2 regions of the Pseudarthrobacter sp. NPDC058329 genome follow, and region 2 is predicted to be linked to the other one. Evidence: riboswitches for the same ligand, from Rfam matches in the RefSeq annotation. Region 2 holds a riboswitch; the other holds the start of a gene.
What was found. Region 2 has a riboswitch for glycine ahead of gcvP (aminomethyl-transferring glycine dehydrogenase). Riboswitches for the same ligand answer to the same signal wherever they lie in the genome.

Region 1 (5,919 bases), on a different contig from region 2:
CAGGTCTCCCCCGCAGTCACCGTGGAACCAACCTCGGGCAGGTCCACGTACACAATGTCGCCCAGCGCTTCCGCAGCAACAGCCGAGATACCAATGTTGGTAGGCCCTGATCCGTCCGCAGCAACCCACTCGTGCTCGGCGGAGTACTTCAGTTCAGCAACAACTTTTGCCATATGTATCAATCCTTCTATCTGGTGTGCGAAAAGTGAGAGAGCGTTTGGCTAAAACCCACATTTAGTGCGAGAGCGTTTGGCTAAAACTCGCATTAAGTGAGAGAGCGTCGAAGGTACAAACGGTGACGATGGGGCTGGCATCCGGCAGCGTGCGTCAAAGCGACGAAGGAGCAGCACGCAGAGGATGTCAGCCCCGGCGTCACCCACGAGGGTTACTTCGGGCGCTTGTAGAACGGGAGTTGGACTACTTCGAAGGGCTCCGGCTTACCGCGGAGGTCGATGTTGAGGGCGGTGCCGGGTTCGGAGTGTTCGACGTCGACGTAGGCCAGGGCGATCGGGTAGCCGAGGGTAGGGCTTGGCTGGCCGGAGGTCACCTCACCCACAACGTTGCCGTCCTTGAGGACCGGGTAGTGGCTGCGGCCGGCGCGGCGGCCCAGGCCCTTGAGCCCCACGAGCTTGCGGCCGGAGGTGGAACCGGCGCCGAGTGCCTTGAGTTCGGCCAGCACGGCCTTGCCGATGAAGTCCGATTCCTTGGCCAGCGAAACCACCGGGCCCAAACCGGCGGCGTAGGGGTTGCCGTCGCGGGAGAGCTCGTTGCCGTAGAGAGGCATGCCGGCCTCGAGGCGCAGCGAGTCACGGCAGGCCAGACCGGCCGGGATGAGGCCCTGGCCGGCGCCAGCTTCCAGCAGAGCCTCCCAAAGGCCGGCGGCGTCCTCGTTGGGGACGTAGATTTCGAAGCCGTCCTCGCCGGTGTAGCCCGTGCGGGCCAGTAGCAGCTTCTGGACCGTACCGTTGACGGCGATGCCTACCTCGACGGCGGCGTAGTACTTCAGCTCCGTCACCAGCGACTGCTGCTCGGCCGGGACCAGCGTCAGCAGGATGGCCTCGGCGTTCGGTCCCTGCACGGCAATCAGCGAAGTCTCGGCGGACACGTCCTCAACAGTGACGTCGAAGCCGGCGGCCCGCTTGGCCAGCTCAGCCGCCACTATTTTGGCGTTGCCGGCGTTGGGGACCACCAGGTACTTGGCTGTTCCGTCCGCAGCCGCGGGAAGGCGGTACGTGATGAGGTCGTCGATGATGCCGCCGTCTTCATGGCAGATCAGCGAGTACTTGGCCTTGCCCACGGCCACGGCGGACAGCTTGCCGGCCAGGGCGTAGTCGAGGAAGGCTCCGGCGTCGGGGCCGGTGACCCAGACCTCGCCCATGTGGGAGAGGTCGAACAGGCCGGCCGCCTTCCGCACGGCGTGGTGCTCGGCCAGTTCGGAGCTGTACTTGAGGGGCATCTGCCAGCCGCCGAAGTCGGTGAAGGAAGCGCCCGCAATCTTGTGCTGCTCGTAGAGCGCTGTGTAGTTCTCAGTCATCGAAAATTCCTTAGTTCTCAAATGCGGTGTTGTCCTCGAACGCCTCGAGCGGCGGGCAGGAGCAGACCAGGTTGCGGTCCCCTGCTGCGCCGTCGATGCGGCCCACCGGGGGGAAGTACTTGTCCTGCCGGAGCGAGGCCACCGGGAAGGCGGCCTGCTCGCGCGGGTACGTCCGGTTCCAGTCGGAGGAGACGACGGCGGCTGCCGTGTGGGGTGCGTTGCGCAGTGGGGACTCCTCAACAGTGAAGTCGCCGGCGGCCACCTGCTCGATCTCCTTGCGGATGGTGATCATGGCTTCGATGAAGCGGTCGATCTCCGCGAGGTCCTCGGACTCGGTGGGCTCCACCATGAGCGTGCCGGCCACCGGGAAGGAGAGCGTGGGCGCGTGGAAGCCGAAGTCGATGAGGCGCTTGGCCACGTCCTCAGCCGTGACCCCGGTACGAGCCGTCAGTTCGCGGAGGTCCAGGATGCACTCGTGCGCCACCAGGCCGCTCTCGCCGGTGTAGAGGACCGGGAAGTGCTCATCCAGGCGGGCGGCTACATAGTTGGCCGCGAGCAGTGCGGACTTGGTGGCCTCGGTCAGGCCATGGCCGCCCATGAGCTTTACGTAGGCCCAGGAAATCGGGAGCACGCCGGCTGAGCCGAAGCGCGAAGCGGAAATCGCAACACCGTGGCCCTCTTCATGAGCGGCCTTGTTGGCGTCCCCCGGCATAAACGGTGCCAGGTGCGCCTTGGCAGCGACCGGCCCGACGCCGGGTCCGCCGCCGCCGTGCGGTATGCAGAACGTCTTGTGCAGGTTCAGGTGCGACACATCGCCACCGAACTTGCCCGGCTGAGCCAGCCCCACAAGAGCGTTCAGGTTGGCGCCGTCGACGTACACCTGGCCGCCGGCCGCGTGGATGGCGTCGCAGACTTCGCGGACGTCGGCGTCGTAGACGCCGTGGGTGGACGGGTACGTGATCATGATGGCCGAAAGGACGTCCTTGTGGGCCTCGATCTTGGCCTGCAGGTCGGCGTGGTCAATCGTGCCGTCGGCTGCGGTGGCCACCACAACAACCTTCATGCCGGCGAGTACTGCCGAGGCAGCGTTGGTGCCGTGCGCGGAGGCCGGGATCAGGCAGACGTTGCGCTGCGCCTCGCCGCGGGAGTGGTGGTAGCCGCGGATCGCGAGCAGCCCGGCGAGCTCGCCCTGGGACCCGGCGTTGGGCTGGATGGATACCTGGTCGTACCCGGTGATTTCAGCGAGGTCGGCTTCCAGGCCGGCGATGAGTTCACGCCAGCCGGCGGTCTGGGAGTCCGGGGCAAACGGGTGGATGGAGGCGAACTCGGGCCAGGAGATGGCTTCCATCTCGGCGGTGGCGTTCAGCTTCATGGTGCAGGAGCCCAGCGGGATCATGGTGCGGTCCAGCGCCAGGTCCCGGTCCGAGAGGCGGCGGATGTAGCGCAGCAGCTGGGTCTCGGAGCGGTGGGTGTTGAACACCGGGTGCTGCAGGTAGGTGGAGGTGCGCAGGACCGCTTCTGGCAGTTCGAAGCCCTCGGCGGACACCACCGGCCCCGCGCCAAAGGCGACCACCACCGCGGAGAGGACCTCCGGCGTCGTGGTTTCATCGACTGACACGCCAACTGTGTCCGCATCGATGAGGCGCAGGTTGATGCCGCGGGCTTCGGCGGCAGTGATCACCTTCGCGGCCTTGCCGGGTACGCGGACGGTGAGGGTGTCGAAGAAGGTCTCGGACACCAGTTCGCGGCCGGCGATCTTCAGCGTGGCGGCGAGGGCGCGGGCGTTGTTGTGGACGGCTTGGGCGATCGCCTTCAGGCCGTCGGGGCCGTGGTAAACGGCGTAGAAGGACGAGACGATGGCGAGCAGCGCCTGCGCGGTGCAGATGTTGGAGGTGGCCTTCTCGCGGCGGATGTGCTGCTCGCGGGTCTGAAGGGCCAGGCGGTAGGCGGGGACACCGGCGTCGTCCTTGGAAACGCCGACGATGCGGCCCGGGAGGGTGCGTTCCATGCCCTGGCGGACAGCCATGTAGGCGGCGTGCGGACCGCCGAAGAACAGCGGGACGCCGAGGCGCTGGGTGGAGCCGACGGCGATGTCCGCGCCCTGCTCGCCCGGCGGGGTGATCAGGGTGAGGGCCAGGAGGTCGGCGGCAACGGTGACCAGGGCGCCGCGCTCCTTGGCTTCGGCGATGACGGCGGACTGGTCCCAGACGCGGCCGGAGACGCCGGGCTGCTGGAGGACCACGCCGTTGATCTCACCTTCGGGCAGGCCTGCGGTGAGGTCGGCGATTTCCACCTCGAAGCCCAGGGCCTCGGCGCGGCCCAGCACGATGGCGATGGTCTGCGGCAGGAGGTCGGCGTCCAGGACGGTCTTGCCGTCCTTCGCCGTCTTGTTCTTGTTGGCGCGGCGCATCAGCAGCACGGCTTCGGCCACGGCGGTGGCTTCGTCGAGGAGGGACGCGTTCGCCACCGGGAGCGCGGTGAGGTCCTGGACCATGGTCTGGAAGTTCAGCAGTGCCTCGAGCCGGCCCTGGGAAATCTCGGGCTGGTACGGGGTGTAGGCGGTGTACCAGGCGGGGGCTTCGAGGATGTTGCGGCGGATCACCGGCGGGGTCACGGTGCCGTAGTAGCCCTGGCCGATCATCTGCACGGCCATCTTGTTTTTGCCGGCCAGCTTGCGGAGTTCGGCGAGGACCTGGACTTCGCTGAGGGCGCTCTCAAGGGTGAGCGGCGTGTCCTGGCGGATGGAATCGGGCACCGCGCTGTCAACGAGCCCATCGATGCTGTCGTAGCCGACAGCCTTGAGCATGGTGTCGACGTCGGACTGGCTGCGCGCGCCGATATGGCGGTCCGCGAAGGTGGTTGGGGACGATTGAACCGTCATGAGAGGAACTCCATAATTCAGGTGGCGCCTCAGCACCACGTTGATTCGGGTTCCTCCCCGCTCTGTATTGGACCTGAGAGTTTTGCGTTGCCCTGCCGTTTCGCAGGGCGCCGCTTGCACCGTCGGTGAGCCCGGTTGCCCGGACTGCTTTCCAGAGTTGCCTTGCCGCGGCGGTACGGGGGCCTGAGAGATTCCTGGGGAGGATTTGCTCCTACGGCGCCTGCAGAACGTACCGGCAGGACTCTCCCGCCGCAGATCATCAGCACGTGCCACTGGTGGGTGACACGGCTCACAGGCTATCCGGTTACTGTGCGGGATGCAAAACGTGGGGCCGGTTAGGGGCACCGGGAAGCTGACACGCGGAACGCGATACGGGATAATTGAAGACCCTTGAAGACGGGATGAGTCACGATGACCAGCCACACCATTGCCGTCCACATCACGGTGGACGATCAGTCCCACCCCGCAGCGGTCTCCGAATTGCTCGCTGAGTTGTCGTCCCGCTTCAAGGAGGTCACGCGGGCCGAATTCATGCTGGGCGGGCAGCGCTGGGGCGGCGCGGAAACGCTTAACGTCCGCCGGGTGAAGACCGCCGCCGATGTGGTGGCCGTGTCCGCCCGCGACCGGAGGCACCTGGCGGCGCAGCTGGAGGTGGCCCTGGCGCATCGCGAAGCCGGTTACGGGGATGCTGAGGTGGTTGCGCTGTGGGAATTCGCCAACAGCCTCGCGCGGACGCTCCGAATCAGCGGATCGGACTGGCTGTGAAGGTGGCGGGCGAAAACTAGTGCTTTTTGGGGCTGGCTTTCCTGCCGGTTCGGAACCCTGCCCAGAACGCCAGGACGAGCAGGCCTACGACGGCGACTGCCAGGCCGATCTGGGTCCCCTGGGTTACGAAGGCCATGCCGCTCCCGCTGAAAGGCTCGTTGCTCAAGGGCGCGTAGGCGAACCAGCCGACAAAGTCACGGTTCAGATATGCGATCAGGCCGCCAACCAGCACGGCAGCGGCGCCCGCGAAAGGCAGGACGGCGGTGACGCGCTTGGCGGGTTGGGACGGCTCGCGTTCCCCGGATGTGCTGATTTCCCCCATGCAGGCGAGTCTAGCGGGCACTCACCGCACGGGTTTAGGCTGGCCGGATGTTGACCATCGGCAGCACCGTCCTCGGCGTCAACGACGTCGCCCGCGCCACCGACTTCTGGCACGCCGCCCTCGGCTATGTCCCGCGGGAACCGGGTGACGATACGTGGGTGACCCTGGTGCCGGCGTCGGGCCCGGGAGCACAGCTGGCTCTCATGGTGAGCGAGACGCCCGTCCAGGACCACCCGCGCATCCACCTGGATCTGTACGCGGACAATCAGGACGCTGAGGTGGAACGGCTGATCGGGCTCGGCGCCCGGCGCGTTGACTGGGACCTGTACCCGGAGGACCCGGATTTCGTCGTCCTCGCCGATCCCGACGGAAACCGGTTCTGCGTCATCGACAAGAGCCCGCGGTAGTTTCGCGGCG
Region 2 (5,919 bases):
GCCGACCTGCTCCACGAGTTCATCGCCAAGCTCGAGCAGTTCGCCTGGATGGTGAACGCGGAAACCATGAAGGCTTCCGCGAGCGTCACGGCGCCTGACGCGCAGTAGCCTGATACCAGCGCAACACGGCCTTTCAGCGCCCGGCGCCGGACCCTTGGGTCCGGTGCCGGGCGCTGTTGTTGTGGCGGGCGCTGTCTTTGCGCCGGCGGCGGGCATTCCACTGTGCCAGCCGGGCCCCCTATTGCGCCTTGGGTACCTTCCGCAGCACGACGGCGGCGAGCACTGCCGCCGTCGCCATCAGTACCAGCCCGATCGCCGCGGTGACGTGGACGCCGGAGTCGAAGGCGGCGCCGGCTGCCTGCCGGACAGCGTCGGCCAGGGGTGCCGGCAGGCCCGCTGCCAGTTCCATGGCTCCTGCCAACGTTTCGCCGGCGTGTGCAGTGCCGTGGCCGGAGGCGGCCGCCGCGAGACCCTCCGGGAGCCGCAGGTTGTGCTGGTAGGAGGCCGTGAGGATGGAGCCCAGAACGGCAGTTCCGAGCAGCGCACCCACTTCGTACCCTGTCTCCGAGATCGCTGAGGCTGCGCCCGATTTTTCCGCCGGTACGCTGCCGAGAATGAGGTCGTTGGAGATCGTCTCGGCCGTTCCCACGCCCAGTGCCAGGACCAGCAGGGCTGCGAGCAGCAGCGCAGGTCCATTGTTATGGCTGCCGAACGTCACCATGCTGTAGCCGGCGGCACTCATGGCGAGCCCGGCGCCCACTACGAAACCGGGCCGGATCCTTCGTACCACCGGAACCACCGCAAGGCCGGCCACCACTGTTGCCACCAGCGCCGGAATCATCGCCACTCCCGCCGAGGACGGGGACATGCCTTCAAGGAGCTGAAGGTGCTGGGCAAGGAAGAGGATGAAACCGTTGAAGGAGAACAGCGCCAGGATATTGGCGGTGATGGCCATGCTGAACACCCGGTTGCGGAACAGGGACATGTCCAGCAGGGGGTTTGCCAACCGCTGCTGCCTGCGGACAAAGGCCGTGCCCATGGCCAGGCCGAACGCGATGCTTCCCAGCGCCGGCGGGCCGGCACCTTCGGTGGCGAATTCCTTGATGCCGTAGACCACCGGAACCATGGTGAGCAGGGACAGCAGGATGCTGGGCGCGTCCACCCGTCCCGGTGCGGGGTCCTTGGATTCCGGGATGAAGGCCGGGCCGAAGGCCAGCAGCGGCAGCATGATGGGCACGGCCACCAGCAGGATTGCTCCCCACCAGAACTGCTCCACGAGCCACCCGCCAAAGATTGGCCCCAGCGCGGCGCCGCCGGAGAACCCTGCAGCCCAGATGGCGATGGCCAGCCGCCGGCGGTTGGGATCCACAAAGATGTTGCGGATCAGGGACAGCGTGGAGGGCATCAGCATGGCGCCGAAGAAGCCCAGGGCGGCTCGGCCGGCAATGAGCCAGCCGGCGGTGGGGGCAAAGGCCGTTACTGCTGACACTGCGGCGAAACCGATGCTGCCGGTGATCAGGAGTCGGCGCCGCCCAATGCGGTCGCCCAGGCTGCCCATTGCCACAAGCAGCCCGGCCAGTACCAGCGGGTAGGCGTCCACAATCCACAGGAGCTCAACCCCGGACGTGCCCAGTGCGCCCGCGATCGCGGGCAGTGCGAAGGTCAGCGCCGTGTTGTCAACGGCTACCAGGAGGACAGGAAACATCAGCAACCCCAGGGCGAGCCAGTCGCGCCATGTTCCGCCGGGAGCCGGCTCAACTGGAGCGGATGGAGCACTGCGGGTGATGTTCTGTGGGGAGGCGGCTGAAGACAACATCCCGTAACTATACCGTCCGGACGGTATAGTTATAAAACCCGATTCAACAATGGATGATTGAAACCATGCCCCGAAAACCCGTAGCGCGAGATGCAGTCCTCGATGCCTTTGAAGAACTCCTGATCGATGTGGGGGAAAGGGCTGCCACCCTGGACGCGGTGGCGAAGCGTGCCGGCGTCTCCAAAGGCGGCCTTTTGTACCACTTCCCCAACAAGGAAGCCCTGATCTCCGCCACCCTTGAGCGGCTTGACCGCCTGGCAGGGGAGGACCTCGCCGTTATGGCAGCTGCGCCGGAAGGGGCGGCAGCGTATTTCATCCGGTCATCGCTCTGGTCCGATACGCCCATGGACCGTTCCTTTGTAGCCGCGACGCGCCTGGCCGAGGTGGCCCACGAGGACGCCCGCCGCCGCTTTGCTGCCATCCAGCAGCAATGGCTGGAGCTCATCGGAAAAGACGTGGGCCCGGCGATGGCAAAGGCCGTGCTCTACATGGGGGACGGGCTGTATTTCAATGCGATGTGGGAAAGCGGGCCCTCCGGACAAGCCGGCGGAAGGCAGGCCGACGTGGATGAACTTCTTGCCGCCGTGGAGCGGTTGAGGGGCTGACGGGCATTTGCCCCACAGCCCGCGGCATAGGAGAATTACTGAATGTGTGGGCCGTCCCTGGCCCTTGAAAACAACCCAAGTGAATAGCCTTTGATCTGCGGCGGGAGAGTTCTGCCAGAAGGTACAAGCAGGCGCCGTAGGAGCAAATCCTCCCCAGGAATCTCACAGGCCCATGTACCGCCGCGGCGAGGCACCTCTGGAAAGTAGCAGGCCGTCCGCCTGGATATCCGGTCCCGGATAACCTGGACTGCTGGGCTCACCGACGGTGCAAGCGGGGCCCGCTGAAGCAGGCAACGCGGAAACTCTCAGGTCCAATACAGAGCGGGGAGGACCCGAATCGATGTGGCGTACCCTGCGCCGCCTTAGTTATGGAGTTCCTCGTGACTGTATCTCCGGCCTCCGCCTTCCCGGCCCCCGCCTCCCCGGCCCCCGCCTACCCGGCCTCCGGCCCCCAGGCTTCTTCCGCCGCGACCTTCGTTGACCGGCATATCGGCGCGCGCCGGGAGGCCGACGTCGACACCATGCTCAAGGCCGTGGGCTACCACACCGTGGACGCGCTGGTGGATACCGCCGTCCCCAAGGACATCCGGCAGGACTCCGCACTGGAACTTGCAGGCGCCCTCAGCGAGGTGGAGGCACTCGCTGAACTCCGCCGGCTGGCAGCCAGGAACAAGACCGCCGTGCAGATGATCGGCCAGGGCTACTACGACACCGTGACGCCCCCGGTGATCCGCCGCAACATCCTTGAGGGCCCGGCCTGGTACACCGCGTACACCCCGTACCAGCCCGAGATTTCCCAGGGCAGGCTCGAGGCGCTGCTGAACTTCCAGACCATGGTCCAGGATTTGGTGGGCCTGCCCATCGCCAACGCCTCCTTGCTGGACGAAGCCACCGCTGTGGCTGAAGCCGTGCTGATGATGCGCCGCGCCAACAAAAACAAGGATGCGCGCGACGGCAAGACGGTTCTGGACGCCGACTGCCTGCCGCAGACCATCGCCATCGTCAAGGGCCGGGCTGAGGCGCTGGGCTTCGAAGTCGAGGTGGCGGATCTCTCCAAGGGACTGCCCGACGGCGCCGTCAACGGTGTCGTGCTTCAGCAGCCCGGGGCTTCCGGCCGGGTCTTCGACCACAGCGAAGTGATCGCCGACGCCAAGGAGCGCGGCGCGCTGGTGACCGTTGCCGCCGATTTGCTCGCCCTGACCCTGATCACGCCTCCGGGCGAGCAGGGAGCGGATATCGCCGTCGGCTCGGCGCAGCGCTTCGGTGTTCCCCTGTTCTACGGCGGACCGCACGCCGCCTACATGGCAGTGCAAAAGGGCCTGGAGCGTTCCATGCCCGGCCGCCTGGTGGGCGTTTCCAAGGACTCCGCCGGGGTTCCTGCCTACCGCCTGGCACTGCAAACCCGGGAGCAGCACATCCGCCGGGAGAAGGCCACGTCCAACATCTGCACTGCGCAGGCACTGCTGGCCATCGTGGCCTCGATGTACGCGGTGTACCACGGCCCCGAGGGGCTGAAGGCGATTGCCGAGTCCGCCCACAGCCATGCCAGGAATCTCGCCGCCGCGCTCAAGGCCGCCGGTCTCGAGGTGCTGCACACCAGCTTCTTCGACACCGTTACAGTCTCGGTGCCGGGCAAGGCTGCGGGCATCGTGGCCGCCGCCGAGGCAAAGGGCATCAACCTGCGCAGCATCGACGCGGACACGGTGGGCTTCTCCACTGATGAAACCACGACGACGGATATCTCCGCCCGGCTGCTGGACGCCTTCGGCGTCTCAGCCGGCTCCGAAGGTGACGCCGGCTTTGGCCTGGACGCCGCCGTCGAACGTTCCTCGACCTTCCTGCAGCACCCGGTGTTCAACACCTACCGGTCCGAGACCCAGCTGCTGCGCTACATCCGGAAGCTTTCGGACCGGGACCTGGCGCTGGACCGCACCATGATCCCGCTGGGTTCCTGCACCATGAAGCTGAACGCCACCGCCGAGATGGAAGCCATCTCCTGGCCGGAGTTTGCCTCCATCCACCCGTTCGCCCCGGATTCCCAAACCGAGGGCTGGCGCGAACTGATCGCGGACCTGGAGGCTCAGCTCACCGAGATTACCGGGTACGACCAGGTGTCCATCCAGCCCAACGCCGGGTCCCAGGGCGAGCTCGCGGGCCTGCTGGCGATCCGCGGCTACCACCACTCCCGCGGCGAGGCCCAGCGCAACGTCTGCCTGATCCCGGCCTCCGCGCACGGCACCAACGCAGCGTCCGCTGTCCTGGCGGGCATGAAGGTGGTGGTGGTGGCCACGGCCGCCGACGGCACCATCGACCACGCGGACCTGTACGCCAAGATCGAGGCCAACAGGGATGCGCTGTCCTGCATCATGATCACCTACCCGTCCACCCACGGCGTGTACGACGCCGACGTCCGCGAAGTCTGCGATGCCATCCACGCAGCCGGCGGCCAGGTGTACATCGACGGTGCCAACCTCAATGCGCTGGTCGGACTGGCCCAGCCCGGCAAGTTCGGTGGCGATGTGTCGCACCTGAACCTGCACAAGACGTTCTGCATCCCGCACGGCGGCGGCGGACCCGGCGTCGGACCGGTGGCCGCCAAGGCACACCTGGCACCGTTTATGCCCGGCAACGCGGCCACCTGGACCGAAGGCAACGACGTGCCGATCTCGGCGTCGAAGTACGGTTCCGCCGGCGTGCTCCCCATCTCGTGGGCGTACGTGAAGCTCATGGGCGGCCAGGGGCTCACCGAAGCCACCAAGTCCGCGCTGCTCGCCGCGAACTACATCGCGGCGCGCCTGAATGATTTCTTCCCGGTCCTGTACACGGGAGAAGGCGGGCTGGTGGCGCATGAGTGCATCCTGGACCTGCGTGAACTGACCGCGAGGACCGGGGTCACCGCCGAGGATGTGGCCAAGCGCCTCATTGACTACGGCTTCCACGCTCCTACCCTGGCGTTCCCCGTTGCCGGCACCCTGATGGTGGAGCCCACGGAGTCCGAGGACCTCGGCGAGATCGATCGCTTTATTGAGGCCATGATGTCCATCCGCGCCGAAATCGACCAGGTGGAGCAGGGGGACTTCACTGTTACCGAGAGCCCGCTGCGCAACGCACCGCACACCGCCGCCGCGGCCATCAGCAGCGACTGGGACCGCGCCTACCCGCGTGAGCAGGCGGTGTTCCCCGTGAAGGCGCTCAAGCAGGACAAGTACTTCCCGCCCGTGGGCCGCATCGACGGCGCGGCAGGGGACCGCAACCTGATCTGCTCCTGCCCGCCGCTTTCCGAGTTCGAAAACTAAGGCTCCGCCATGAGTGAGAAGTACACCGCTCTCCACGACGAGCACAAGAAGCTGGGCGCATCCTTCACCGACTTCGGCGGCTGGCAGATGCCCCTGAAGTACAGCTCCGAACTCGCCGAGCACCACGCCGTCCGCAAAAGCGCCGGCCTCTTCGACCTCTCCCACATGGGTGAGGTCTGGGTCACCGGTCCTCAAGCGGCGG

Region 1: linked by a shared signal. The riboswitch ahead of gcvP (aminomethyl-transferring glycine dehydrogenase) and the one ahead of gcvP (aminomethyl-transferring glycine dehydrogenase) in region 2 are both predicted to bind glycine.

The regions. Positions count from the first base shown of each region.
Region 1 covers NZ_JBHVZR010000002.1:1,995-7,913, forward strand. Annotated here, with positions in the region: gene gcvH (glycine cleavage system protein GcvH) at 1-173, opposite strand, end outside; gene gcvT (glycine cleavage system aminomethyltransferase GcvT) at 386-1,534, opposite strand; gene gcvP (aminomethyl-transferring glycine dehydrogenase) at 1,545-4,415, opposite strand; glycine riboswitch at 4,577-4,674, opposite strand; gene ACFVYC_RS04510 (hypothetical protein) at 4,827-5,180, shown strand; gene ACFVYC_RS04515 (hypothetical protein) at 5,197-5,502, opposite strand; gene ACFVYC_RS04520 (VOC family protein) at 5,550-5,909, shown strand.
Region 2 covers NZ_JBHVZR010000010.1:145,666-151,584, reverse strand. Annotated here, with positions in the region: gene ACFVYC_RS14360 (Dps family protein) at 1-108, shown strand, start outside; gene ACFVYC_RS14355 (MFS transporter) at 239-1,816, opposite strand; gene ACFVYC_RS14350 (TetR/AcrR family transcriptional regulator) at 1,882-2,421, shown strand; glycine riboswitch at 2,513-2,611, shown strand; gene gcvP (aminomethyl-transferring glycine dehydrogenase) at 2,790-5,717, shown strand; gene gcvT (glycine cleavage system aminomethyltransferase GcvT) at 5,727-5,919, shown strand, end outside.